2 regions of the Streptomyces sp. NPDC085937 genome follow, and region 1 is predicted to be linked to the other one. Evidence: riboswitches for the same ligand, from Rfam matches in the RefSeq annotation. Region 1 holds a riboswitch; the other holds the start of a gene.
What was found. A riboswitch is a leader RNA that binds a small molecule or an ion and turns the genes downstream of it on or off. The one in region 1 is predicted to bind cobalamin.

Region 1 (14,316 bases):
CGCGCGGAGCACACCGGGCACGCACGCGCACCACGACCCGCACGACCGCAGCGGGGCGCGCGCCCTCTTCCTCGAACTGCGCGCACTGCAGGACGGCAGTCCGGAGTACGCGGAGCTGCGCAACCGGCTGGTGCGCATGCACCTGCCGCTCGTCGAACACCTGGCGCGCCGGTTCCGCAACCGCGGCGAGCCCCTGGACGACCTCACGCAGGTCGCCACCATCGGGCTGATCAAGTCCGTCGACCGTTTCGACCCGGACCGTGGCGTGGAGTTCTCCACCTACGCGACCCCGACCGTCGTCGGTGAGATCAAGCGGCACTTCCGCGACAAGGGCTGGGCGGTGCGTGTGCCGCGCCGGCTGCAGGAGCTGCGGCTGGCGCTCACCACGGCCACGGCCGAGCTGTCCCAGCTGCACGGCCGCTCCCCCACCGTGCACGAGCTGGCCGAGAAACTGGCCATCTCCGAGGAGGAGGTCCTGGAGGGCCTGGAGTCGGCGAACGCCTACTCCACGCTGTCCCTGGACGTCCCCGACACCGACGACGAGTCCCCGGCGGTCGCCGACACCCTCGGCGCCGAGGACGAGGCGCTGGAGGGCGTGGAGTACCGGGAGTCGCTCAAGCCGCTGCTGGAGGACCTCCCGCCACGCGAGAAGCGGATCCTGCTGCTGCGCTTCTTCGGCAACATGACCCAGTCGCAGATCGCGCAGGAGGTCGGCATCTCCCAGATGCACGTCTCCCGGCTGCTGGCCCGCACCCTGGCCCAGCTGCGGGAGAAGCTGCTCGTGGAGGAGTGAGCTGGCGACCGCCCGGCGGGAGACCGCCCGGCGCGCGACCGCTCGCGCCGAGCGCCCGCGACGAGCGCCCGCGGGCGCGTCACTTGGCGGCGTCGTCCGCGTTCCCGGGTCCGCGGATGCCGAGGGCCCGGGTCGTCTCGGCGTTGATCAGCAGCACCAGCGCGGTCACGGCCACCACGGCGAGCACGATCCCGGCGGGGATCGCCACCCCGTCGGACCGCAGCATGTTGTAGGCCACCGGCAGCGCCACGACCTGCGTGACGACGGCGGGCCCGCGGCTCCAGCCGCGCCGGGCCAGCAGGCCGCGCGCGGCCAGCAGCGGCAGCAGCGCCAGGACGATCAGCGTGACCCCGCCGGTGACGGCCTGCTGCCGGTCGTCCGGCTCCCCCATGAGCCCGAGGGCCAGCATCCACACCCCGCCGGCCACCAGCGCGAGGCCTTCCAGCGCGGCCAGGGCCGCCGCGTACGTCAGACGGCGCGGGCGGGTGCCGGCGTCGTCGGGGGCGGTGGTGGAGGTCTGCTCGCTGCTCACCCCTGCAGGGTAGCCCGCGCCGGGGAGCCGCCCCGTGTCGAGGTTCACGCCCCGCCCGGTCCGCGGGGTGGACCTCGGTCTGGGCCAGGTACCGCTCAGTAGGTACCCTGCACGTCATGCGTGCACTTCTCGTGGTCAACCCGGCGGCAACCACCACCAGTGCGCGCACGCGCGACGTGCTGATCCACGCGCTCGCCAGCGAGATGAAGCTGGAGGCGGTCACCACCGAGTACCGCGGTCACGCGCGCGACCTGGGACGGCAGGCGGCGGAGAGCGGCGAGGTCGACCTCGTCGTCGCCCTCGGCGGCGACGGCACGGTGAACGAGGTCGTCAACGGCCTGCTGCACGCGGGCCCCGATCCGGAGCACCTGCCCGGTCTCGCCGTGGTGCCCGGCGGCTCCACCAACGTCTTCGCCCGCGCCCTGGGGCTGCCGAACCAGCCCGTGGAGGCGACCGGCGTGCTGCTGGACGCCCTGCGCGAGGGCCGGGAGCGGACCGTGGGCCTGGGGCTGACCTCGGGCACGCCGGGCACGGAGGACGAGGCGGTGCCGGCCCGCTGGTTCACCTTCAACGCGGGCCTGGGCTTCGACGCGGGCGTGGTGGGCCGGGTGGAGCAGCAGCGGGAGCGGGGCCGGAAGTCGACCCACGCGCTGTACATGCGCCAGGTGGTGCGTCAGCTGCTGGGCGACCCGCACCGCCGGCGCGGGGTGATCACGCTGGAGCACCCGGGCGAGGACCCGGTCGAGGACCTGGTGCTGTCCATAGTCTCGAACACCTCGCCGTGGACGTTCCTCGGCAACCGCCCGATCTACGCGTCGCCCGAGGCGTCGTTCGACACGGGACTCGATCTCTTCGGTCTGAGCCGGATGTCCACCGCCGCGGTTGCCCGGTATGGCACCCAGTTGCTCACTTCGTCCCCGGAGCGCGGCCCGCGCGGCAGACACGCGGTGTCCCGGCACGACTTGACACGCTTCACCTTGCATTCGAAGGTGCCGCTGCCCCTTCAGATGGACGGTGACCACCTCGGGCTGCGAACCAGCGTGACGTTCACAGGCGTACGCCGTGCACTGCGTGTGATTGTGTGAGCAGAAAGGGCCAAAGTCCTTTCAGTCGAACGTTTAGGCCAGGGTCCACCCCATGGAAGTACGGCTGTGACCTAGTCGACACCGAAGAATCAAAAAAAACTTTTCGGAAGGGGTTGTATCCGCCGCCGAGGTTTGCGAGTCTCTTCTTGGCGATCGGGACGGCCCGCAACACCGGCCTCCACAGATCACCGGAACCCCTCTTCAAACCCAAGGACCACGCCAGGGAACCTGGCGGTCGGCCCTTCCCTTGTTGGGGGATTCGTGAAAGCGTTCACATTCACAAGCACTTGCAGTAATACCAAGGAGAGGTAGCAGCCATGGACTGGCGTCACAACGCCGTTTGCCGCGAGGAAGACCCCGAGCTCTTCTTCCCCATCGGCAACACCGGTCCCGCGCTGCTGCAGATCGAGGAAGCCAAGGCCGTCTGCCGCCGCTGCCCGGTGATCGAGCAGTGCCTGCAGTGGGCGCTCGAGTCCGGTCAGGACTCCGGCGTCTGGGGTGGTCTCAGCGAGGACGAGCGTCGCGCGATGAAGCGCCGCGCGGCCCGCAACCGGGCGCGTCAGGCCTCCGCCTGACGACCCCACCCCTGGTGACAGCCTGAGCTTGGCGGCGCGTGTGCGCCCGTCCGGAAGATTCCGTGGACGGCGCACACGCATCTCCCGCCCCGAGCCGCAGCGCGCGGTTCCCCCCGAAGCCCGACCCCGTTCGAGCAGGGGAACCCGAAGGAACGAGCATCAGCCCCGGACCCCGGTCCGGGGTCTTTTGCTGTCCGGGGTCATGCACGGCGGACCGGGCCCTGTGAGGGCCCGGAGATCACGCGTCTCCCTGGACGGGGATGTCGAGGATCACGCGGGTCCCCCGGTCCGGGGCCGGGACCATGTCGAAGGTGCCGCCCAACTCGCCCTCCACCAGCGTCCGTACGATCTGCAGGCCCAGGTTGCCCGCGGTGTGCGGGTCGAAGCCCTCGGGCAGGCCCACCCCGTCGTCCTGCACGGTGACCAGCAGGCGCGCCTCCCTGGACGTGCCGCCGCGGACCGCGGACACCTCGACGGTGCCGGTCTCGCCCTCCCGGAATCCGTGCTCCAGGGCGTTCTGCAGCACCTCGGTCAGCACCATCGACAGCGGTGTGGCGACCTCGGCGTCGAGTATGCCGAAGCGGCCCGAGCGCCGGCCGGTGACCTTGCCGGGCGAAATCTCGGCGACCATCGCGAGCACCCGGTCGGCGATCTCGTCGAACTCCACCCGCTCGTCCAGGTTCTGGGACAGCGTCTCATGGACGATGGCGATGGACCCCACCCGTCGCACGGCCTCCTCCAGCGCCGCCCGGCCGCGCTCGGAGCCGATCCGGCGGGCCTGGAGCCGCAGCAGCGCGGCCACCGTCTGGAGGTTGTTCTTCACCCGGTGGTGGATCTCCCGGATGGTCGCGTCCTTGGTGATCAACTCGCGTTCGCGGCGGCGCAGTTCGGTCACGTCACGGAGCAGCACCAGCGACCCGATGCGGGTGCCCTTCGGCTTGAGCGGGATCGCGCGGAACTGGATCACCCCGTCGCCGGACTCGATCTCGAACTCGCGGGGTGCCCAGCCGCTGGCGACCTTGGACAGCGCCTCGTCCACCGGCCCGCGTGAGGGCGCCAGTTCGGCGGTGGTCTGCCCGAGGTGATGGCCCACCAGGTCGGCGGCCAGGCCCAGGCGGTGGTAGGCGGACAGGGCGTTGGGGGACGCGTACTGCACCACACCGTCGGCGTCGAGCCGGATCAGCCCGTCGCCGACCCGCGGCGAGGCGTCCATCTCCAGCTGCTGGTTCGCGAACGGGAAGGAGCCGGCCGCGATCATCTGGGCCAGGTCCGAGGCGCTCTGCAGATAGGTGAGCTCCAGCCGGCTGGGGGTGCGCACGGTGAGGAGGTTGGTGTTGCGCGCGATGACGCCGAGGACCCGCCCCTCGCGCCGTACCGGGATGGACTCCACCCGGACGGGGACCTCCTCGCGCCACTCCGGGTCGCCCTCGCGCACGATGCGGCCCTCGTCCAGGGCCGCGTCCAGCATGGGCCGGCGGCCGCGCGGGACGAGGTGCCCGACCATGTCGTCCTGGTAGGAGGTGGGGCCGGTGTTGGGTCGCATCTGGGCGACGGAGACGTAGCGGGTGCCGTCGCGCGTGGGGACCCACAGGACCAGGTCCGCGAAGGAGAGGTCGGAGAGCAGTTGCCACTCCGAGACCAGCAGGTGGAGCCACTCGAGATCGGTGTCGTCGAGAGCGGTGTGCTGGCGTACGAGTTCGTTCATGGAGGGCACGTCAGCGAGCGTACCCGCGGGATCGTCCGGCCCGGAAACACCCGCGGGCCGCGGCGCCTGGGAGGGACCCTCAACCCTCCCGGCACCGCAGCCCGGAGCAATATCGGCCGTGGGGTGTGCGGTCCCGGTCGGCCGAAGGATGAGGAGCCGGGGCAGTCAGGGCAGAGAGCTCCGGATCCTCGGTCCGCCTTCCTGTGCGGGGAAGGCAGGCTTGTGTGTCCTGCTACGCATTGTGGACTAGACCACTGCCCCTGTAAATGCGTGGAACACCGTTCTTTTGTCGTCGCTCCGCGTCCACCCGGACGCAGACGCGTCCCCACCGCAGCCTAACCCGAGCGGGTGGCCCGCGGGGGCGGTCGGCGGCGGGAATTTCGGCGCGACCGCGCCCGACGGCCCGTTTCACCTCGGCCTGCGGGCCCCGCTCTGCTAGATTGAGATTGGTCTAAACCACATGGTCCCGCGCCCCGGGACCCGTCCCAGTCGAGTCCACCGGAAGATCGGCAGGCCCACCGTGGAAGTTGTCATCGTTGCGGACGCCAAGGCGGGAGGCGAGACCGTCGCCGAGGCCATGGCCCAGCTGCTGCGGCGCAAGCCCGACGCCCTGCTGGGCGTGGCCACGGGGTCCACGCCGCTGCCCGTCTACGAGGCGCTGGCGGCGAAGGTCCGCTCCGGTGCCACCGACATCTCCCGGGCGCGGGTTGCCCAGCTCGACGAGTACGTGGGGCTGCCGGCCGACCACCCCGAGTCCTACCGCTCGGTGCTGCGCCGCGAGGTCCTCGAGCCGCTCGGCATCCCGATGGAGTCCTTCCTCGGCCCGGACGGAACCGCCGAGGACGTGCAGGGCGCCTGCGAGCGCTACGACCGGGAGCTGGCCGAGGCCGGCGGCGTGGACCTGCAGCTGCTGGGGATCGGCACGGACGGGCACATCGGGTTCAACGAGCCGTGCTCCTCGCTCGCCTCGCGCACCCGGATCAAGACCCTGACCGAGCAGACCCGGGTGGACAACGCCCGCTTCTTCGACGGTGACATCGAGCAGGTGCCGCACCACGTCATCACCCAGGGCATCGGCACCATCCTGGAGGCCCGGCACCTGGTCCTGCTGGCCACCGGCGAGGGCAAGGCGGACGCGGTGGCCGCCACCGTCGAGGGACCGGTCGCGGCGGTGTGCCCGGCGTCCGCGCTTCAGCTGCACCCGCACGCCACCGTGGTCGTCGACGAGGCCGCCGCCTCCAAGCTGAAGCTCGCCGACTACTTCCGGCACACCTACGTCAACAAGCCGGAGTGGCAGGGACTCTGACCACCGCCCGTGGTCTGGACCAGCACCAGCCCCAGGGGTATACAAAAGGGATCACGGAGCGTACGGGGGGCAGCTCCCCGTCCCGAGCCGTGCCACGATGTCAGCCGTGGCCGACGGATCGTCGGCCGCTTCGGCAGCCGGAGCCGGGAAGGCAGAGCATGAGCACCGACGTCAGCAGTGCGGAGAACGAGGGTGGGACCGCGGTCCGTACGGCGCGTGTGCCTAAGTACTACCGGCTCAAGAAACACCTGCTCGACATGACCGAGACGGCGCCTCCCGGCACCCCGGTCCCGCCCGAGCGCACCCTGGCCGCCGAGTTCGACACCTCGCGCACCACCGTGCGCCAGGCGCTGCAGGAACTGGTGGTCGAGGGGCGTCTGGAGCGCATCCAGGGCAAGGGCACCTTCGTCGCCAAGCCCAAGGTGTCCCAGGCGCTCCAGCTGACCTCGTACACCGAGGACATGCGCGCCCAGGGCCTGGAGCCGACGTCGCAGCTGCTCGACCTCGGGTACATCACCGCCGACGACCGGCTCGCCGGCCTGCTGGACATCACGGCCGGCGGACGGGTGCTGCGCATCGAGCGGCTGCGCATGGCCAACGGCGAGCCGATGGCCATCGAGACCACCCACCTCAGCGCCAAGCGCTTCCCCGCGCTGCGCCGCAGTCTGACCAAGTACACGTCCCTCTACACCGCCCTCGCCGAGGTGTACGACGTCCATCTCGCGGAGGCGGAGGAGACGATCGAGACGTCCCTGGCCACCCCGCGCGAGGCGGGCCTGCTCGGCACCGACGTCGGTCTGCCGATGCTGATGCTGTCGCGGCACTCGCTCGACCGGGGCGGGCAGCCGGTGGAGTGGGTGCGTTCGGTGTACCGGGGCGACCGGTACAAGTTCGTCGCGCGCCTCAAGCGCCCCCAGGACTGAGACGGGCAGCCGGCCTCCGACGTCACCGCAAAACCCGACAGACCGGGTGGTTGACAGGATTTTCGTTGCTGTTGCCTCTCGGTTGGGCGGCTGCTGAGTACCGCCCCTCCAACGGGGGGTTACGACCGCCCCGCCCCCTCACCTACATTGCCGCGAGCCAACGTCGGCGATCAGTGAGGGGACGGGAGCCGTCTGATGTCACAAGCCCCAGAAACAACACGAGAGCCGGTGGTGACGCCCGTACGCGTCGTCATCGGCCTCTGTCTCGTCGCACCGTTCGTGGCCATGCTGTGGGTCGGGTCCTACGCCAAGACCGACCCGGCCTTCATCGGTATCCCGTTCTTCTACTGGTACCAGATGGCCTGGGTGCTGATCTCGACCGCGCTGACGATGATCGCGTACAAGCTCTGGCAGCGTGACCAGCGCGGTCGCTCGGCCGCGAAGGGCGGTGCGGAGCAGTGAACGACGGCGTGAACGGCGTGGCACTCGCCGTCTTCATCTTCTTCTTCGTGCTCGTCACCGTGATGGGCTTCCTGGCCGCCCGCTGGCGCAAGGCGGCCAACGAGCACACCCTCGACGAATGGGGCCTGGGAGGGCGGTCGTTCGGCACCTGGGTCACCTGGTTCCTGCTGGGCGGCGACCTGTACACCGCGTACACCTTCGTGGCCGTCCCGGCGGCGATCTACGCGGCGGGCGCGGCCGGCTTCTTCGCGGTGCCGTACACGATCCTGGTGTATCCGCTGATCTTCACCTTCCTGCCCCGGCTGTGGTCGGTGTCGCACAAGCACGGCTACGTGACGACCTCGGACTTCGTGCGCGGCCGGTTCGGCTCGAAGGGCCTGTCGCTGGCCGTCGCGGTCACCGGCATCCTGGCGACGATGCCGTACATCGCGCTGCAACTGGTCGGCATCCAGGCCGTGCTGGACGTGATGGGCGTCGGCGGCGGCGAGAACACCAACTGGTTCGTCAAGGACCTGCCGCTGCTCCTCGCCTTCGGTGTGCTGGCCGCGTACACCTACTCGTCGGGGCTGCGGGCGCCCGCCCTGATCGCGTTCGTCAAGGACACGCTGATCTACATCGTGATCGCGGTGGCGATCATCTACATCCCGATCAAGCTGGGCGGGTTCGACGAGATCTTCGCCTCCGCGCAGGAGGCGTACAGCGAGACCAACCCGGCCACCGGTGCCCCGCGCGGCGCCCTGGTGCCGGGCGAGGCGGGCCAGTGGACGTACGCCACGCTGGCGCTGGGCTCGGCGCTCGCGCTGTTCATGTACCCGCACTCGATCACGGCGACGCTGTCCTCGCGCAGCCGTGAGGTGATCCGCCGCAACACCACGATCCTGCCGCTGTACTCGCTGATGCTGGGCCTGCTGGCGCTGCTCGGGTTCATGGCGATCGCGGCCGGGGTGAAGGTGCAGAACGGCCAGCTGGCCATCCCGCAGCTGTTCGAGAACATGTTCCCGGACTGGTTCGCCGGTGTGGCCTTCGCGGCGATCGGCATCGGCGCGCTGGTGCCGGCGGCGATCATGTCGATCGCGGCGGCGAACCTGTTCACCCGCAACATCTACAAGGACTTCATCAAGCCGGACGCGACCCCGAAGCAGGAGACCGCCGTCTCCAAGGTCGTGTCGCTGCTGGTGAAGGTGGGCGCGCTGGTCTTCGTGCTGACCATGGACAAGACGGTCGCCATCAACTTCCAGTTGCTGGGCGGCATCTGGATCCTGCAGACCTTCCCGGCGCTGGTGGGCGGCCTGTTCACCCGCTGGTTCCACCGCTGGGCGCTGATCGGCGGCTGGGCGGTCGGCATGATCTACGGCACGGTCGCCGCGTACGGGGTGGCCTCGCCGACCCAGAAGCACTTCGGCGGTTCGGCGAAGGAGATCCCGGGGATCGGCGAGATCGGCTACATCGGTCTCACCGCCTTCGTGATCAACGTGGTGGTCACGGTGGTGCTCACGTTCGTCATGCGGGCGTTCAAGGCGCCGGAGGGCGTCGACGAGACCGAGCCGCAGGACTACACGGCGGACGCGGGCGACCCCGGCGTCCAGACCGAGCTCCCGCCGGCCACGGCGGGCAGCACGCACTGACGCCGCGGGTGCACAGGGCAGCGGGCCGCCGGTGGAAAACCGGCGGCCCGCTGTCGTCCCCGTACGGCAGACTCCCCGCATGGACATCGTCATCCGGCCGGTGACGCCCGGCGAGTACGCGGACCTCGGTGAGATCACCGCGCAGGCCTATCTGCAGGACGGCCTGCTGGACTTCGGGGAGAGCGACGCCTACCTCGGTGAGCTCAGGGACGTGGCGAAGCGGGCGGCCGCCGCCGAGGTCCTGGTCGCGGTGGAGCACGGCACACTGTTGGGCGGGGTGACCTTCGTGCCGGGGCCCGGACCGATGGCGGACATAGCGCGGTCGGACGAGGCGGAGATCCGGATGCTGGCGGTGGCCGCGTCCGGCCGGGGGCGGGGCGCCGGGGAGGCCCTGGTGCGCGCCTGCGTCGAGCGGGCACGGGCGATCGAGGGCCGCGCCCGGGTCGTGCTGTCGACCCAGCGCACCATGCGCGCCGCCCACCGCGTCTACGAACGGCTGGGCTTCATTCGCACCCCGGAGCGGGACTGGAACCCGCTGCCGGAGCTGGACGACATCATGCTCCTGACCTACGAGCTGACACTCTGACCGCGAGCCGACACAACATATGGGGTTGCTGGCGGCACCCGGCACAAGATGTATGCTCATGCTCGCTGTCGCCGCAGGGGAATCCGGTGCGAATCCGGAACTGTCCCGCAACGGTGTACCCCTGCCTGCCCACGGGCGCGCACGGGAGTCAGTCCGAGGACCTGCCGACAGTGCGCCCGGCCCGACCGGTCCGGGTGCCCTGACGTCCGGGCCTCGCGGAATGGGCCGGTGGACGCGACGCCGCGTGCGTTCGTGTGCTGCCCCCTGCGCTCTTCGAGGCCCCCGTGCCGAGCGAGGGAGAGCCCCACGTGACCATCGCGCCAGCCGATCCGGCTTCAGCGACCCGCGTGACCGAGGAGGGCGACGGCCCCGGGGCCGCGCTGCTGCGGACCCTGACCGAGCTGACCGCCGACCTGCCCGACGCCGACCCCGGCCGGGTCGCCGCGGCCGCGCTGCGCGGCCGGTCCGCCGCCGCCGACGAAGCGGAGCTGCGGGAACTGGCCACCGAGGCGGCGGCCGGCCTGATCTCCGAGGACCCCGCCTACTCCCGGCTCGCCGCCCGGCTGCTGACCCTCGGCATCCGCGCCGAGGCCGCCTCGCAGGGCGTCACCTCCTTCACCGGGTCGGTCGCCGCCGGGCACCGGGAAGGACTGATCGGCGACCGGACCGCGGCCCTGGTCCGGCTGCACGCCACGCGCCTCGACGCCCTGGTCGACACCGCGGCCGACGACCGCTTCGGTTACTTCGGGCTGCGCACCCTGCACAGCCGCTACCTGCTGCGCCACCCCGTCACCCGCAAGGTCGTCGAGACGCCCCAGCACTTCCTGCTCCGGGTGGCCTGCGGACTCGCCGAGGACGACAGCGAGCGGGCGCTGGAGGAGGTCGCCGCCCTGTACGGGCTGATGAGCCGGCTGGACTACCTGCCCTCCTCCCCCACGCTGTTCAACTCCGGCACCCGCCACCCGCAGATGTCGTCCTGTTACCTCCTCGACTCCCCCAAGGACGAGCTGGACTCCCTCTACGACCGCTACCACCAGGTCGCCCGTCTTTCGAAGCACGCCGGCGGCATCGGCCTGTCCTTCTCCCGCGTCCGCGCCCGGGGCTCGCTGATCCGCGGCACCAACGGGCACTCCAACGGCATCGTCCCGTTCCTGAAGACGCTGGACGCCTCGGTCGCCGCCGTGAACCAGGGCGGCCGGCGCAAGGGCGCCGCCGCCGTCTACGTGGAGACCTGGCACGCGGACGTCGAGGAGTTCCTGGAGCTGCGCGACAACACCGGTGAGGACGCCCGCCGTACGCACAACCTGAACCTGGCGCACTGGGTCCCGGACGAGTTCATGCGCCGGGTCGACGCCGACGCCCAGTGGTCGCTGTTCTCCCCCGTCGACGTGCCCGAGCTGGTCGACCTGTGGGGCGAGGAGTTCGACGGGGCCTACCGCGCCGCCGAGGCGAAGGGCCTGGCCCGCAGGACGCTCCCGGCCCGCGAGCTGTACGGCCGGATGATGCGCACCCTGGCGCAGACCGGCAACGGCTGGATGACCTTCAAGGACACCGCCAACCGCACCGCCAACCAGACCGCCGAGCCCGGCCACGTGGTCCACTCCTCGAACCTGTGCACGGAGATCCTGGAGGTGACCGACGACGGGGAGACGGCGGTCTGCAACCTGGGGTCGGTCAACCTCGCGGCCTTCGCCGGCCCGGACGGCATGGACTGGGAGCGCCTGGACGCGGCCGTCCGCACCGCGGTGACGTTCCTGGACCGTGTGGTCGACATCAACTTCTACCCGACCGAGCAGGCGGCCCGGTCCAACTCCCGCTGGCGCCCCGTCGGTCTGGGCGTGATGGGGCTGCAGGACGTCTTCTTCCGGATGCGCATGCCGTTCGACTCCCCCGAGGCGAAGGCGCTCTCCACCCGGATCGCCGAGCGGATCATGCTCGCCGCGTACGAGACGTCCGCCGGGCTGGCCGAGCGGCACGGCCCGCTGCCGGCCTGGGAGAAGACCCGTACCGCCCGGGGCGTGCTGCACCCCGACCACTACGGTGTCGAACTCACCTGGCCGGAGCGCTGGGAGGCGCTGCGCGGCCGGATCGCGGCCACCGGCATGCGCAACGCGCTGCTGCTGGCCGTCGCGCCGACCGCCACCATCGCGTCCATCGCGGGCGTGTACGAGTGCATCGAGCCGCAGGTGTCCAACCTGTTCAAGCGCGAGACGCTGTCCGGGGAGTTCCTCCAGGTCAACTCGTACCTGGTGGAGGACCTCAAGCGGCTCGGCGTGTGGGACGCGCGCACCCGGGAGGCGCTGCGTGAGGCGGGCGGCTCGGTGCAGCACTTCGCCTGGATCCCGGAGGACGTCCGGCGGCTGTACCGCACGGCCTGGGAGATCCCGCAGCGCGGCCTGATCGACATGGCCGCCGCGCGCACCCCGTTCCTGGACCAGGCGCAGTCGCTGAACCTGTTCCTGGAGACGCCGACCATCGGCAAGCTCTCCTCGATGTACGCCTACGCCTGGAAGCAGGGGCTGAAGACCACCTACTACCTGCGCTCCCGCCCGGCGACCCGGATCGCCCGGGCGGCCCGCGCCGCCGTCCCCGTCCCCGTCCAGCAGCCGGCCGATCCCGAGGCCGTCGCCTGCTCCCTCGAGAACCCCGAATCCTGTGAGGCCTGCCAGTGACCACCAGCGTGACGAAGAACCTGCTCGACCCCGGCTTCGAACTCACCCTGCGCCCCATGCGCTACCCCGACTTCTACGAGCGCTACCGGGACGCGATCAAGAACACCTGGCACGTCGAGGAGGTGGACCTGCATTCGGACGTCGCCGACCTGGCGAAGCTGACCCCCGAGGAGCAGCATCTGATCGGCCGGCTCGTGGCGTTCTTCGCGACCGGCGACTCGATCGTGGCGAACAACCTGGTGCTCACGCTGTACAAGCACATCAACTCGCCCGAGGCGCGGCTGTACCTGTCGCGGCAGCTGTTCGAGGAGGCCGTGCACGTCCAGTTCTACCTGACGCTGCTGGACACCTATCTGCCCGATCCGGACGACCGGGCGGCGGCCTTCGCGGCCGTGGAGAACATCCCGTCCATCCGGGAGAAGGCCGAGTTCTGCTTCCGGTGGATGGACTCGGTGGAGAAGATCGACCGGCTGGAGTCGCGGGCGGACCGGCGCCGCTTCCTGCTCAACCTGATCTGCTTCGCCGCGTGCATCGAGGGCCTGTTCTTCTACGGCGCCTTCGCCTACGTCTACTGGTTCCGCAGCCGGGGTCTGCTGCACGGGCTGGCGACCGGAACCAACTGGGTGTTCCGCGACGAGACCATGCACATGTCGTTCGCGTTCGACGTGGTGGACACCGTGCGCAAGGAGGAGCCGGAGCTGTTCGACGAGGAGCTCGGCCGGCAGGTCACCGACATGCTGCGCGAGGCGGTCGAGGCGGAACTGCAGTTCGCGCGGGACCTGTGCGGCGACGGGCTGCCGGGCATGAACACCGCGTCGATGCGGGAGTATCTGGAGTGCGTCGCGGACCAGCGGCTGGTGCGGCTGGGCTTCGCGCCGGTGTACGGGTCGGAGAACCCGTTCTCCTTCATGGAGCTGCAGGGCGTCCAGGAGCTGACCAACTTCTTCGAGCGCCGTCCGTCCGCGTACCAGGTCGCCGTGGAGGGCACGGTCGACCTGGACGAGGACTTCTAGCGCTCGGGCGCCGGGTCCGTCTCACGCCGCGCGTGCGTGGCGGCGGGAGGCGGCCCGGTGCTCCGGGCGGGACGCGGCCGGCGCGTCGGGCGGCTCGGTGACGGGGGCCGCCTGGGCCCGGCGGATCTGCCGGTCGATGCGGCGGTCGCGCAGGATGCCGATCACGGCGGGCGCGGTCATCAGGACGAACAGGCCGAGAACGGCCACCATCGAGATCAGTGCTTCCATCTGCGTCGTGTTCATGTACACCACTGTCGCGCCGGACACTCCTGACCGGCAGTGGCAGGACTGCCGTACACCCTCGATTTACTGCCAAGCGTGCGGCACACTGAAGGCATGCTCCGGAATGTGGCGGCCGTCCTGCTCGACGGCGTGAACCCCTTCGAACTCGGCGTGGTCTGCGAGGTGTTCGGCATCGACCGCAGCGACGACGGGCTGCCGGCCTACGACTTCGCCGTCGCCTCGGCGGACGGGCCGTCGGTGCGGGCCAGTACCGGCTTCTCGCTCCAGGTCGAGCACGGTCTGGAACGTCTGGAGACGGCGGACCTGATCACCGTGCCGGCCGGTGCCTCCTACGTGACGCGGGAGTTCCCTCCCGACCTGCTGGACTCCCTGCGCCGGGCCGTGGACCGGGGCGCCCGGGTGCTGAGCGTGTGCTCGGGGGTGTTCGTGCTGGCCGCCGCCGGACTGCTGGAGGGCCGCCGCGCCGCCGTCCACTGGAAGCACGCGGAGGAACTGGGCCGCAGGCACCCTCACCTGACGGCGGAGCCCGACGTGCTCTACGTCGACGAGGACCCGGTGTTCACCTCGGCGGGCACCGCCGCGGGCATCGACGCCTGTCTGCACCTGGTACGCAAGGAGCAGGGCCCGGAGGTGGCCAACCGGATCGCCCGCCGGATGGTGGTACCCCCGCACCGCGACGGCGGGCAGGCCCAGTACATCGAGCGCCCGCTGCCACAGCCCGGGGGCGACTCCGTCGCCGAGGTGCTGGTCTGGATGGAGCGGCACCTCGACGAGGAGGTCACCGTCGAGCAGCTCG
Region 2 (14,316 bases), on a different contig from region 1:
GGTCATTATGGAAGACTTTTCGACCGGTAGTTACCGGGCGGTATTCCGGCCTGCTACAACACCTGTTGCTCCCTCAACTACCGTCGCGAGATTCGTCGTGAAGGGCGGATACACGTGTCAACGCGTTCACTGGGAACAACTCTCGCCACCCTCGTCCTGGGTGTGGCGACCGTACTCGGCCTCGCCCAGCCCGCCGCTGCCGCCGGCCACAACTACGTGGCGCTCGGCGACTCCTACTCCTCCGGCGTGGGCGCCGGCAGCTACACCTCCGAGAGCGGCGACTGCAAGCGCAGCACCGTCGCCTACCCCCAGCTCTGGAAGAACGCCAACGCCCCGGCCTCGTTCAAGTTCGTCGCCTGCTCCGGCGCGACGACGACAAGTGTGGCCTCCACCCAGCTCAGCGCCCTGTCCTCCGCCACGACCCTCGTGAGTGTCACCGCGGGCGGCAACGACGTCGGCTTCGCGGACGTCATGCAGACCTGCGTGCTGCAGAGCGAGGCGACCTGCGTCTCCCGGGTCAACACCGCGGTCTCGCAGATGCAGAACACCCTCCCGGGCAAGCTGGACTCGCTGTACTCCGGCATCCGCTCCCGCTCCCCGCAGGCACGCGTGGTCGTCCTCGGATACCCGCGCTTCTACAAGCTGTCGGGCAGCTGCATCGTGGGCCTGACCGAGACCGAGCGCTCCGCGATCAACAGCGCCGGTGACGTGCTGAACGGGGTGATCGCCAAACGGGCGGCCAACGCCGGGTTCGCCTACTCCAGCGTGGTCGACGAGTTCAGCGGACACGAGATCTGCTCGGGCGACGCCTGGCTGCACAGCGTGACCATCCCGATCGGCAACTCCTACCACCCGAAGGCCGTCGGCCAGTCCGGCGGCTACCTGCCCGCCTTCCGCTCGGCCGTCTGAACCGCCGCCGCACACCACCTCGTTGACCCATGAGGGTCAGCGGGGTGGACGGCCGCCAGGCAGACGGTGCCGGCGCGCCCCCTCGGCGCCGGCATTCCGTTTTGTCCTCTGGCGGACGCGCGTAGACCACGGGCATCATCGGTCTGTTCCGCCTGCACAGCCGTCCCCTCACGCACCATGGCCCCCAGCAGGAAGGTCCCCCCATATGAAGACCCTCAAGGCCCCGAAGCTCCGCTCGGTCCTGACCGCCCTCGCCCTCGTCGTCGCCCCGGGCGCCGCCGTCATGGGTACCGCGGGCGAGGCCGCCGCCGTCACCAAGATCAGCCACGCGACCGCGACCTCCATGTTCAGCCAGGCCGGCATCACGTGGTCGTCGTCCGGAGGCTGCTCGAACCGCAACGTCTCCACCTGTACGTCGTTCGACCAGCTCAACCTGGCCACGGCCCAGGGCGCCCAGACCCTCAAGCGGGCCACCGGCTGCGCCCTGAACATCACCGGCGGCACCGAGACCGGGCACGCCTCCGGCACGTACTCGCACTGGAACGGCTACAAGCTCGACTTCGGCAAGACCACCTGCGTCTCGAACTACGTGAAGAACACGTTCACCTACATCGGCGTGCGCGGCGACGGGGCCCCGCAGTGGCGCTCCGGCTCGGGCAACGTCTACGCCGACGAGGGCAACCACTGGGACGTCACGTACTACAACTGCGGCGGCTGCTGACCGGTTCCGTCTCTCGGACTCACATGTGCGCTGTTCCCCGCGCCCCTCAAGGGGCGCGGGGAACAGCGCGAACGGCGGGACAGGGCGCCGGGCTTTATCACACGGCAAGTTCGCCGGAGGCATCGGCGCCGGCATCGGCTTCGCGGTGTCGGGACGTGCGGGTGCCGGCGGCCGGGGCCACGAGGACGGCCGCGGCGACGAACGCCAGGACCACCACCATCGCCGGGCGCAGTCCGTAGTGATCGCCCAGGAAGCCGAGAGTGGGCGGCCCCACCAGGAACGCGATGTAGCCGATCGTCGCCACGAGGCCGACGCGGGCGGTCTCGTCGGGCCCCGAGTCGCCGGCCGCCGACAGGGCCACCGGAAAGCCCAGGGACGCGCCCAGCCCCCAGAACAGGACGGCGGCCGCGGCCACGACGGCGTTGTCGGAGAAGATGACCAGGCACAGACCGACGGCTCCGGAGACCGCGCTGGCCCGTACCACGGTCGCCCGGCTGTACCGGCTGAGGAAGAACGCGCCGCCGAAGCGTCCCAGGGTCATGGCCGCGGCGAACCCCACGAAGACCAGCGAGCCGACGGCGGCGTCGAGACCGTGACCGTCGACCATCAGCAGCGGCAGCCAGTCGTTGGCGGCGCCCTCGGCGAGAGCCATGGCCAGGACGATGGCCCCGATCATCAGCAGCCGCCGGTCCTTCCACACCTGCGGGCCCGAGGGCCGCACGGAGTCCGAAGCGGGCACCGCGGCACGAACCCCGGTTCCGGCGGGGACGCCGCCGATGGCGTACCCGAACATCGCGGCCGTCACCGCGGCCACCGCCAGGAGGTGCCAGTGGGCGGGCAACGCCGCCGCGGTGGCCGCCATGCCGGCCAGGCCGCCGACGACGGTGCCCAGGCTGAAGCATCCGTGCAGCGTGGGCAGAACGGGCCTGCCGGTGATCCGTTCGACGTCGGCGCCGTCCACATTGATCGCCACCTCGCCCGCACCGACCCCCAGGCCGAACAGGCACAGCCCCGCGGCGACCAGGAGCGCGGAGGCGAGGGCGGTGCCCCCGCCCACGACGACCACGCTCGCGACGACGAACAGTGTGCCGAGCGCTGTCACGGGCCTGGTCCCGAATCGGGACACGAAACGCCCGGAACACAGGATGCCGGCCATGGAGCCGACGGACAGCCCGAACAGCACCAGCCCCATCTGACCCGTGGACACACCCAGACGGTCACGGACGTCCGGGGTGCGCGTGATCCACGAGGACATGGCGATGCCGTTGAGGAAGAAGAAGAGGTACAGCGCCCGGCGGCGCCGGCGCACGGCATGGTCGGTCAAGGAGGGGCTCCGCCGGTGTTGGAGAAGATGAGGGGGAGGCAGGTGACGATCCCGCTTCACCCACCGAGTATGAACAAATGTACACATCGGTGCGGTGACCGAGAAGACAAGGCGGACAACGGCGATGACAGGCAGCACACGTGGCCCCAACGACCCTCGGCGCCGCGAACGCATCCTCGACGCCACGCTCGACGTCATCGCGGAGCACGGCGCCATCAAGGTGACCTTCCGTAAGATCGCGGAGGCGGCCGGCGTGCCCCTCGGGTCACTCACCTACTACTTCGACGACATGCAGCACCTGCTGACCGCCGCTTTCACCCGGCTCGCGGAGACCGTCTCCACGCGCTACGGCGCACTTCTCGAGGCCGCGCGGACCGGCCGGGAGGCCGAGGAGGCGGTCGTCGAGATCATCTGCGGCAAGGTCTGGGGGACCGACCGCAACCTCCTGCTCAGCTACGAGCTCTACGCCTTCGCCACCCGCCATCCCGAGGTGCGCGCCGTCATGCGCTCCTGGATGGAGACCAGCCGGGCTTCCCTGGCCAGGCACTTCGACCCGCTCACCGCTCGGGCCCTGGACGCGCTGGTCGAGGGATTCTCCATCCACAACTCGGTCGACCCGCGGCCCACCGACCGCGAGGAGGTCGCCGCCGTCGTCCGTGCCGTCGTCGACAGGCACCGCTGAACAGGACCGGCCGGGGTCCTGTCAGGTGCCGGCGTCGGACGCGTGCCGAGTCGACTCGGCGGCCATCGCCGCCAGTTCCTCCGGGGTGCGGGGACCGGGACCCTTGCCCGCCCCCGGCCCGTGCGCCCGCAGGAAGAGCCCGGCTGCCACACCCCACGGCAGACGGAGCCCCGCCGCCGTGAGCAGGTCCCGGCGCGCCAGCGTCTCGGCGACGGGGCCGGTGTGGACGCCGGACGGGGTGAGCAGCGCCGCGTCGTCGGCCCAGCGCAGGGCGAGGTCCACGTCGTGGGTGGCCATCACGACGGTCGTGCCGTCGGCCCGCAGCCCGTCCAGGGTGGCGAGCAGGCGTTCCTGGCCGTCGGGGTCGAGCCCCGCCGTCGGCTCGTCCAGGATCAGCACCCGGGGCCGCATGGCGACCGCGCCCGCGATCGCCGTCCGCTTGCGCTGCCCGTAGGAGAGCAGGTGCGTGGGCCGGTCGGCGAGCGCGGTGATGTCCAGCGCGGCCAGCGCCTCCGCCACCCGCGCGCGCACCTCCGTCTCGGGCAGCCCCAGGTTCAGCGGGCCGAACGACACGTCCTGCGCCACGGACGCGGCGAACAACTGGTCGTCGGGGTCCTGCACCACCAACTGCACGGTGGTGCGCAGCGTCGTCAGCCCCTTCCGGTCGTGCCGCACCACCCGCCCCGACACGCTCAACTCCCCGCTCTCCGGCCGGAGTCCGCCGCTCAGCAGGCGCATCAGCGTCGTCTTGCCGCTGCCGTTGCGCCCCAGCAGGGCCAGCGCCCGGCCCTCGCGCACCTCGAAGTCCAGCCCGGTGAACACCGGCGGGCCCTCCTCGTACGCGAACGACACGCCCCGCAGGGCCACCAGCACCGACTCGCTCACGACAGGGGCCTTTCCAGTACGAAAGTGAGGACGGCCAGCGCCGCCAGGAGCGCCCCGCTCGCCGCCGTGAACCGCGCGGAGACACGGGCCTCGGGCACCAGGACGCGCAGGGTGCCGTCGTAGCCGCGCCCCGCGAGCCCGGTCTGCAGCCGCGCCGCCCGGTCGAAGGACCGTACGAACGCGGTCGCGCCGAGCCCGCCGAGCGAACGCCAGGTCGCCGCCCGGGTGGTGTGCCCGAGCCGGGCCGCCTGCGCCGCGTGCACCCGGCGCACCGAGTCCAGCAGCAGGAAGCTCATCCGGTACGTCACCAGCGCCACGTCCACGAGCGGCGCGGGCACCCCGGCGCGCACCAGCCGGGGCAGCAGGTCCGACATCGGCGTGGTGAACGCGAACAGCAGCACGCCCAGCGAGGCGGCCGAGGTACGCAGCAGCAACTCCCCGGCGCGCACGGGCCCGTTGCCGGCCAGGGAGACGAAACCGTCCGGGCCGCCCACCTGCACCAGCAGGGTGAGCGCCCCGGTGACGCAGAAGCCCAGCGGCACCCGGTACGCGCGCCACAGCCGCCGCGCCGGCACGCCCGCCGGGCCGAGCAGCAGCCCGAGCGCGGTGACCAGCACCAGGGCCGCGCCCGGCCAGGGCGGGAGCGAGATCGCGAGCACGGTGAGACCGAGGCCGAGAACGGCCTTGTCCACCGGATGACGGCGGCGCCAGCGGCTGCTGTGCGCCGCCGCGTCGATCGGCAGCACGGAACGTCAGTCCCGTCCGTCACCGGCGCCGGTAGGCACACCCGCGCCGGGACCCGCGGCGTCCGTGCCCGTACCTGTGCCGGCACCCGTACCTGAGGCACCCGCACCCGTACCTGCGGCACCCGCACCCGTACCCGTGCCTGAGACACCCGCACCCGCGTCCGCCGTGGTCAGCTCACGTGCCCGCGCCTCGCCCTGCCGGCGCCCGCGGCGCAACCCGAAGTAGTAGGCCAGGACGCCCGCGCCGAGTGCCGCCTGGAGGGCGAACAGCGCCGACTCGATCTCGCCGGAAGGCGGTTCGTACAGCGGTGAGAACCACGGCTCGTAGTCCGGGTGGAGCTCGGTGATCGCGGTCTCCGCCTCCCCGTCCGCCCCGGCGAACGGCTCCTCCTTGTGGTCGCCGAGCCCGAGCGCCAGCGGGATCACGGCGAGCGTGGCGACGAGCAGCAGGAGCAGGGTGTTGATCCTCGTGTTGCGGCTCATCGGCCCACCACCTCCGCCGACGTCGCCGACTCCGCCGACGCGGCGGACTCCGCCCGCTCGCGACGCCCGGCGACCGAGGTGACCAGCACCCCGAGCCGGGTCAGCTCGCCCTTGCTCGACTGCACCAGCAGACGCATCACCAGCACGGTCAGCAGCCCCTCGCTCACCGCGAGCGGGATCTGCGTGACCGCGAAGATGGACCCGAACTTGCCCAGCGCGCCCAGGAATCCGCTGCCGGGGTCCGGAAAGGCGAGCGCCAGCTGCACGCTCGTCACGCAGTACGTCGACAGGTCGGCGACGAACGCCCCGCAGAACACCGCGCCCATCAGCGGCACGTCGTACCGGCGCAGCAGCCGGTAGACGGCGTACCCCGCCCACGGTCCGACGATCGCCATGGAGAAGACGTTGGCGCCCAGGGTGGTCAGCCCGCCGTGCGCGAGCAGCAGCGCCTGGAACAGCAGGGTGATGGTCCCGAGCACCGCCATGACGGGTGGCCGGAACAGGATCGCACCCAGCCCCGTACCGGTGGGGTGGGAGCAACTCCCGGTCACCGACGGGAGTTTCAGCGCGGACAGGACGAACGTGAAGGCGCCCGACGCGCCCAGCAGCAGTGTGCTCTCGGGATGAGCTCTCACTTCACGGATGAGCGACCGGGCTCCGTGGACGACGAACGGCGCCGACGCGACGCCCCAGGCGACCGCGTGCGCCGGAGGCAGAAAACCCTCGGCAATGTGCATGGCTCAGCAGACCCTCTCCAGCACCTCGTGGATGGTTGACGCGCCTTGGCCGGTCTCCTGGCTGACGGGTACCACCGCCCGTGCTCCGCCTTCCCGGGTCCCGAAGGACCCAGTGGCTGCCCGCGAGGGCCGGAGCCGGACTTCCCGATCACAGTGGCGAGGGCCGCACCGGTATCGCACCGATTTCCCGTCACCAAGGCGTGGCGACAGTAGTCCCCGGCGTGGCCCGGTGACAAGCGGCGACGGGGGCGCGCGGACGGCGCCCGGCAGCTCGCGACCCGGCGCACACCTGCGCGTTCGGGTCGCGGGGGGCCCGCGTCAGGATCCGGGGGATAGGGGGCCGCCGTCCTGGGCAGGGTCTTGCTGCAACTAATATGCAACAACGACTTGCGGGCAGTAGATCCGGGGTCATGGTCATGGTCATGGGCACGAGGGCCGGGCTGGACGTCCGGCCAACAGGGATGTGAGGTTCGATGACGACCCGACGCATACGGGGAGCCGCCGCGGTACTGGCGACGGCCGCGGTGGCCACGGCCTGCTCGGCGCCCGGCAGTGGCGGCGCGGACGGTGGGGCGGCCGACGGGTCCGTCGTGATCGGGGTGTCCACCGAGCCCGACACCCTGAGCCCGCTGCTCGGTTACGGCAAGGACGGCAACTCGAAGATCTTCGACGGACTCCTCGCCCGCGACGCCGGCATGAACCTCGAGCCGGCGCTGGCCAAGGCGCTCCCCAAGATCACTGACGGGGGCCGCACGTACACCTACACCCTGCGCCAGGGCGTGGAGTTCAGCGACGGCGAGCCGCTGACCGCGCGGGACGTCGTCTTCACGTACCGCACGGTGCTCGACGACGCCACCAACAACACCGCCAAGAGCGAACTGGCCGCGGTCAAGGACGTCCGTGCGGTGGGCGACGACACGGTCGTCTTCACCCTGCACCACCCCTACGCGCCCTTCGCCGCCCGCACGGTGCTGCCGGTCGTCCCCGAGCACGTCGCCGGGAAGCAGGACCCCAACACCGGCGCCTTCAACACCGAGCCGGTCGGCACCGGACCGTACGTCCTCGTCGACTGGCGCAAGGGCGAGAAGCTCACCTTCAAGGCCAACCCGCACTACTGGGGCGGCGCACCGAAGGTGAAGAAGCTCACCATGGCGATCGTCGCCGACGACGACGTCCGCGCCACCCGTCTGCGCTCCGGCGACCTCGACGGCGCGGTCCTCCCGCCCAACCTCGCCGCCACCTTCAAGAGCGACGACGACAGGAAGACGTACCGGGCGACCTCGTACGACTTCCGCGCGGTCAGCCTTCCCACCGGCAACCCCGTCACCGGCGACACCGCGATCCGCCGCGCCCTCGACCTGGCCGTCGACCGGCAGGCCATGGTCGACAAGATCCTCGACGGCGCCGGACGCCCCGCCTACGGCCCGCTGCCCGTCGACGACCCCTGGTTCGCCCAGGACGTCGAGCGGTTCCGGGACCTCGCCGAGGCCGGGCGCATCCTCGACGCGGCAGGCTGGAAGGAAGGCAACGACGGCGTCCGTGCCAAGGACGGCCGCCCCGCCCGCTTCACCCTGTACTACCCCTCCGGCGACAAGGTCCGACAGGACCACGCCCTCGCCTACGCCTCCGACGCCAAGAAGGCCGGCATCGACGTGCGGGTGCAGAGCGCCACCTGGGAGGTCATCGAACCCCGCATGAACCACGACGCCGTCCTCGCCGGCTTCGGCAGCGTCGGCGACCCGGACTTCGGCCTCTACACCCTGCTGCACTCCTCCCTCGCCGGCGACGGCTTCAACAACATGGCCCGCTACGACAACCCGGCCGTGGACCGGGCCCTGGAGACCGGCCGCCGCACCCAGGACCCCGAGGCCCGCAAGGCCGCCTACGACGACCTGCAGCGCGCCCTGATGAAGGACCCCGGCTACACCTTCCTCACCCACATCGACCACATGTACGTACTCGCCGACCGCTGGAAGGGCCTCACCACCCAGACCGAACCCCACGAGCACGGCTTCGCCGCCGGCCCCTGGTGGAACGTCGAGGACTGGCAGCCCGCGCCATGACCCACGCCCCCTGGCAAGCGATGGCACGGCTCACCGCCCGCCGCGCCCTGTACGCCGTACCGGTGCTCGGCGTCGTCACCTTCGGCGTGTTCGCCGTCGCCGCCGCCTCCCCCTTCGACCCCGTCAAGGCGTACGCGGGCACCGCCGCGCTCGGCGCCGACCAGGAGACCCTGGACCGGCTGCGGGACAACCTGGGCGTGGACCGGCCGTTCACCGCGCACTGGTGGGACTGGCTCACCTCCGCCGTCGGCGGCGACCTCGGCCGGTCCACCGTCATGCGTCAGCCGGTGGCCGAGGTGATCGGCGAACGCCTGCTGTGGTCCACCCTGTTGTGCGCCGTCGCGTTCGCGGCCGCCGTGCTGCTCGGCACGGTGCTCGGGGTGCTCGCCGCCCGCCGCCCCGGCTCCCTCGTCGACCGCGCGGTCACCTCGCTCGCGTACACCCTGGAGGCCGCTCCGGTCTTCTGGATCGCGCTGCTCGCCGTCTGGCTGTTCGCCCTGCGGCTCGACGTCCTCCCGGCCGGGGGCCTCACCGACACCGGCAGCGATGTGGTCACGTTCGGCGGGCTGGTCCAGCACCTGATCCTCCCCGCCGGCGTGCTCGCCCTCTCCCAACTGCCCTGGTTCACGCTGTACGTCCGCCAAGGCGTCGGCGACGCCCTCGCGGAGGACCCCGTGCGCGGGGCCAGGGCCCGCGGCCTGAGTGAACGCACGGTGCTGCTCGGCCACGCCCTGCGCTCCGGACTGCTGCCGGTGCTGACGCTCATCGGCTCCCGCGTGCCGGAACTCATCACCGGCGCCCTGCTGGTGGAGACCGTCTTCAGCTGGCCCGGGATCGCCTCGGCGACCGTCGAGGCGGCCACAGCCGTCGACTTCCCGCTGCTGGCCGCCCTCACCACCCTCGCCACCGCCGCCGTCCTCGCCGGCAACCTGCTGGCCGACCTGCTCTACGGGCTGATCGACCCGAGGGTGAAGCTGGAGGAGATGTGACGACCGACGTCGACACGGCGGACGTGAAACGGGCTGCCGCCCCCGCGTGGCGCGCGCACGGGACCGCACGCCGCTCCACGCACCTCCTGCGGCTGCGGGTCTCCGGCGTGCTGGTCGCCGTGACGGTGCTCGCCGTGCTGCTCGTGCCGCCGCTGACCCAGCTCGACCAGCAGGCGGTCGACCTGGCCGCCAAGCTCCAGCCACCCAGCTGGTCGCACCCGTTCGGCACCGACGACGTGGGGCGCGACCTGCTGCTGCGCTGCGTCTACGGCCTGCGCGTCTCGCTGCTGGTGGGCGTGGTGGCCGCCCTGACCGCCACCGTCATCGGTACGGCCGTCGGCGCCACCGCCGGCGCCCTGGGCGGCTGGGCCGACCGCGCGGTCATGCGCCTGGTCGACACCCTGTCCTCCGTGCCGCATCTGCTGCTCGGCATCTTCATCGTGGCCATGTTCCGGCCGGGCGTCTGGCCGGTGGTGGTCTCCGTCGCACTGACCCACTGGCTGTCCACCGCGCGCATCGTCCGGGCGGAGGTGCTGTCGCTGCGGTCCCGGCCGTTCGTCGACGCGGCCGTCTCCGGTGGCGCGTCCCGGTGGCGCGTGACGGTACGCCACCTGCTGCCGGGGGTGCTGCCGCAGGCCGGCCTCGCCGCCGTCCTGATGGTCCCCCACGCCATGTGGCACGAGTCGGCCCTGTCCTTCCTGGGTCTCGGCCTGCCCACCCACACCGCCAGCCTCGGCACCCTGATCCAGGGCGCCCGCGGCTCGCTGCTCGCCGGGCAGTGGTGGCCCACCCTCTTCCCGGGCCTGTTCCTGATCATCCCCACCCTCGCGGTCGCCGGTCTGGCCGGCGTCTGGCGCGAGCGGATCAACCCGCGCCGCCGATCGGAGCTGATGCTGTGACTTCGCGAGACGCCTTGACATCGGTGCCTCCCCCGGCAGGGACGGACTCGGCCGCCGTGCCGGTTGCCGCGCCGGCCGCTGGAGACGGCGAGGCCGGTCCGGCACCCTCGTCGCCGGGCGCCGCCCCTGCGGTTGCGGCCGCGTCGACCGGGCGGGACGCGGCCCCCACCTCTGAGGTGGCTCGGCCGTCCGGGCGGGACGCCGGCACCGCCCCGGCCGGTGCCGGGCGGAGCCGCCTCGCGCCGGTGCTGTCCGTCCGTGGGCTTTCCGTGCGGTTCCTGCTGCCCGGAGGGCGCCGCGTCGCCGCCGTGGCCGACGCGTCGTTCGACGTCGCGCCGGGGGAGTGCCTCGCCCTCATCGGGGAGAGCGGCTGCGGCAAGTCCGTGCTGGCCTCCGCCCTGCTCGGGCTCCTCCCCGCCAACGCCCGCACCGCCGGGCACGCCCACCTCGGCGACCTCGACCTGCTCACGGCCGACGAACCCACCCTCGCCCGCACCGTACGGGGCCGCCGTGTCGGGCTCGTCCCGCAGTCCCCGGCGGCGCACCTCACACCCGTGCGCACCATCCGCTCCCACATCGAGGAGACGGTCGCCCGGCTCACCGGCACCCGGGGCCGCGCCGCCCGCCGGAAGGCGGCCGAACGGGCGGCGTCACGCGTCGAATTCCCCCTCGACCACCTCGACCGCCACCCGCACGAACTCTCCGGCGGCCTGGCCCAGCGCGCCGCCACCGCCCTCGCGCTCGTCGGAGACGCCCCGCTGCTGCTCGCCGACGAGCCCACCACCGGCCTGGACCGCGACCTCGTGGACCGCACGGTGGACGAACTGCGCCGCCATGTGGACGCCGGCCACGCCCTGCTGATGATCACGCACGACCTGGCCGCCGCCGAGCGCATCGCCGACCGCGTGGCGGTCATGTACGCGGGCCGGATCGTCGAACTGGCCGATGCCCGCGCCTTCTTCGGCTCCCCGGGCCCCCGCCACCCCTACAGCCGCGGCCTGCTGGAAGCCCTCCCCGAACGGTCCTTCACCCCTGTCCCTGGGCTGCCACCCGAGCTGGGGAACCTCCCCGACGGCTGCGCCTTCGCCCCCCGCTGCGACCGCGCCACGGACCTCTGCGCCACCCTGCCGCCGTTCACGGACTCCGTCGCCTGCCACCACCCGGCCCCCGCCGGCCCGCAGGAAACGGCCCGCACCCCGGAGGACACCCGTGCTTGAGCTGCGCGCCGTCACCGCCGGCTACGACCGCCGCGCCCCCGTCGTCCGCGACGCGACCCTCACCGTCACCCCGGGCGAGGCGGTGGGCCTGCTCGGCCCGAGCGGCTGCGGCAAGTCCACCCTGGCCAGGGTCGCCGCCCTGCTGCACCGCCCGGACGCCGGCGAGGTCGTCCTCGACGGCGTTCCCGTGAACCGCTTCCGGCACCGCGCACCCCGTGCACAGCGCACCGCCGTCGGCGTCGTCTTCCAGCAGCCCCGCCTGGCGGCCGACCCCCGGCTGCGCCTCGCCGACCTGATCGCGGAACCCCTGCGGGCGACGGGCCGCCGCGCCGCGGCCCCCGCCCGCGTGGCCGAACTGGCCGGCACCGTCGGCCTCACCCCCGACCTGCTGGGCCGCCGCCCCCACGAGGTCAGCGACGGCCAACTGCAGCGCGCCTGCCTGGCGCGTGCGTTGGCCCTGGAACCGCGCTGGCTGGTGTGCGACGAGATGACGGCGATGCTGGACGCGTCGACCACGGCGGCGCTGGTGCGCGTCGTCGAGGACTACCGCGCGTCGACGGGCGCCGGCCTCCTGTCGGTGGGCCACGACCGCACCCTGCTGAACCGCTGGTGCGACCGCACGGTCCCCTGGGAGGCGGTGGCCGCGGGCTGAGAACCCGGCGCGGCCCCGCACCCCGGGGGAGGGGTCACCACATCTGCGTGTCGTCCGAGAGGTCGCCCTCCACGATCGTCGGGTCACCGAACTCCCCGTCCGTCATCGCGGAGCCGACGGCCCCGGCGAAGAGTCCCCCGAGGATCTCCTCGACGCGCACCTCGGTGGCACCGGCGGGCGCCGTGGTCTTCTCGCCCTCGCCGAGGCGCAGCACCAGCGCGAACTTCTTGACCTTCGCCTTCTCCGCCAGCTTGGAGAGGTCCACGGACACCTCGGTCAGCTCACCGTTCTTCAGGGTGAAGTCGGCGGTGACCTTCTTGTCGGGCGCGTCCGCGAAGTCCTTGGCGGTGGGCAGTTCGTCGCCGATCGGCAGCTCCTTCTGCAGCGGCCGGAGCGTGTCGAACAGCTCGGTCACCAGGGTGCGGAACGGTGCCGTGGCCTCGATGTGCTCGGTGCCGTCCGACCCGCCGGAGGTGGTGAAGTCGACCTGCTCGGCGACGACCTTCTTCAACGCGTCCGTCAGCTTCTTCTGCGCCTTGGCGTCGAGGGTGGGCTCCGCCGACGGCTCGTCGCCCCCGAGGCCCCCGGCACCCGACATCCCCTTGCCGGTCTCCTCCATCTCCTTCTTCGAGACCTTGAGCCACTTGCCGTCGAGGAGCTTCTTGAACGCCCCGGCCTCGGCGGGAAGTTCGTCGGCCGACGGCATGGGGCTGCCCGAGAGCTCCCCGAGGGTCACGGCGTCGACGCGGAAGTAGACGTCGTCGCCGATCAGCCGGTACTCGAGCAGGTCGCCGTCGTTGCCGCTGACCTTCATCGCCATGGCCGTGAAGTCCTTCTCCTCGGACTTCTCGATCGGCTTCCTCGACTGCACGGAGAAGCTGATCCGCGCCTCGCTGAGCAGCTCGGCGACCTCGTCGGGCATCTCCTCGCCCGGATCCGACGACTCGGCGTCCAGCGCCTTCAGCGACGCGGCGTCGGTGTCCAGGTCCAGCTCGAAGGAGACCGAACGCTCCTCACCGAGCTTGTCGAAGGCGTTGTCCAGCTTCTGCCCGGCGGACAGGTTCTCCACGGTGCCGCAGGCGGCGGTGCCGGCGAGAACCATGCCGGCGACGGCGGTGGTGGTCAGAGTCTTGCGCAGCGCGAAAATGACGATCTCCTCGTGAGAATGACCGCGTCGGTCATCGATGAAGACCGTTCGGGACGTCGAACGGTTGTATGGCAAACGTAAGTTCCCTGACGGTTCCGCCCGTTGAGTGCGGGCTGCGCCGACTCACCGGACCGCCGGGCGGGAAGAAGCGGGACATGTCCACTCACACGACGGCGGCGGCCGGGGTCCAGGTCTGTTCCCTCAAGCGGGACACTCCGCAGACGATCCCGGCGAACAGCCCCTACACGGTCATCAGGTTCCCTTTCGGGTCCGCCGAGTCCAGCGACCAGTTCACCATGCACCAGGTCAACCAGCCGGACGGGTACGTCATCACCAACTGGGACACCGACCCGCGCTCCGGACTCATATGGCCGAGCGTCGCCGGCTGGGGGACCCTGTACGCGATGATCCAGTGGGAGGCCGGTGGCTACAGCGAACTACGCGACCAGTTCGTCCGCGACCCGCTCGGTCTCACCCCGAACCCGAACGACACCACGGCCACGGAACACCGCCCGCCCAGCCCCGGCATGCAGTGCTGGACCAAGAGCTGGGGCATCTTCGTGGACCCGGCCGTCCCCCTCGCCGTACGCGCCACCCATGACGACGGCGTGGCGCGCAAGATCGTCCTGGCCGAGTTCAAACTCGTGATCCACGAAGCCGCCTGACCCGCCCCGGCCTGACCCGCCCCGGCCTGACCCGCCTCGGCGTGACCCGCCCCGGTCTGACCCGCCCCGGTTAGGGCGGTCCTCCGGCCGGGGTCATCGCGGGGTGACGGTGACCGTGGCGTACGCGAAGGCCTCACCCTCCCGGGGCGCGCGGTTCCAGGACCGGGTGGTCAGCTGCGGCAGGATGCCCTCGGCCA

Region 2: it holds a riboswitch for cobalamin, as region 1 does, so the genes downstream of both, ACIF8S_RS01185 (energy-coupling factor ABC transporter permease) here and ACIF8S_RS26780 (ribonucleoside-diphosphate reductase subunit alpha) in region 1, are expected to answer to the same signal.

The regions. Positions count from the first base shown of each region.
Region 1 is NZ_JBITSH010000015.1:357-14,672, reverse strand. Features, by position in the region: gene ACIF8S_RS26830 (RNA polymerase sigma factor SigF) at 1-793, shown strand, start outside; gene ACIF8S_RS26825 (hypothetical protein) at 873-1,325, opposite strand; gene ACIF8S_RS26820 (diacylglycerol/lipid kinase family protein) at 1,442-2,410, shown strand; gene ACIF8S_RS26815 (WhiB family transcriptional regulator) at 2,728-2,985, shown strand; gene ACIF8S_RS26810 (PAS domain-containing sensor histidine kinase) at 3,224-4,690, opposite strand; gene nagB (glucosamine-6-phosphate deaminase) at 5,211-5,996, shown strand; gene ACIF8S_RS26800 (GntR family transcriptional regulator) at 6,155-6,919, shown strand; gene ACIF8S_RS26795 (DUF3311 domain-containing protein) at 7,115-7,381, shown strand; gene mctP (monocarboxylate uptake permease MctP) at 7,378-9,006, shown strand; gene ACIF8S_RS26785 (GNAT family N-acetyltransferase) at 9,086-9,592, shown strand; cobalamin riboswitch at 9,605-9,776, shown strand; gene ACIF8S_RS26780 (ribonucleoside-diphosphate reductase subunit alpha) at 9,901-12,264, shown strand; gene ACIF8S_RS26775 (ribonucleotide-diphosphate reductase subunit beta) at 12,321-13,277, shown strand; gene ACIF8S_RS26770 (hypothetical protein) at 13,299-13,520, opposite strand; partial or broken gene ACIF8S_RS26765 (GlxA family transcriptional regulator) at 13,614-14,316, shown strand, end outside.
Region 2 is NZ_JBITSH010000001.1:276,614-290,929, forward strand. Features, by position in the region: gene ACIF8S_RS01150 (SGNH/GDSL hydrolase family protein) at 115-909, shown strand; gene ACIF8S_RS01155 (hypothetical protein) at 1,115-1,630, shown strand; gene ACIF8S_RS01160 (MFS transporter) at 1,728-3,170, opposite strand; gene ACIF8S_RS01165 (TetR/AcrR family transcriptional regulator) at 3,079-3,636, shown strand; gene ACIF8S_RS01170 (energy-coupling factor ABC transporter ATP-binding protein) at 3,658-4,521, opposite strand; gene cbiQ (cobalt ECF transporter T component CbiQ) at 4,518-5,267, opposite strand; gene ACIF8S_RS01180 (energy-coupling factor ABC transporter substrate-binding protein) at 5,274-5,750, opposite strand; gene ACIF8S_RS01185 (energy-coupling factor ABC transporter permease) at 5,747-6,487, opposite strand; cobalamin riboswitch at 6,517-6,700, opposite strand; gene ACIF8S_RS01190 (ABC transporter substrate-binding protein) at 6,961-8,550, shown strand; gene ACIF8S_RS01195 (ABC transporter permease) at 8,571-9,539, shown strand; gene ACIF8S_RS01200 (ABC transporter permease) at 9,536-10,438, shown strand; gene ACIF8S_RS01205 (ABC transporter ATP-binding protein) at 10,684-11,655, shown strand; gene ACIF8S_RS01210 (ABC transporter ATP-binding protein) at 11,648-12,307, shown strand; gene ACIF8S_RS01215 (hypothetical protein) at 12,342-13,409, opposite strand; gene ACIF8S_RS01220 (hypothetical protein) at 13,610-14,119, shown strand; gene ACIF8S_RS01225 (SMI1/KNR4 family protein) at 14,213-14,316, opposite strand, start outside.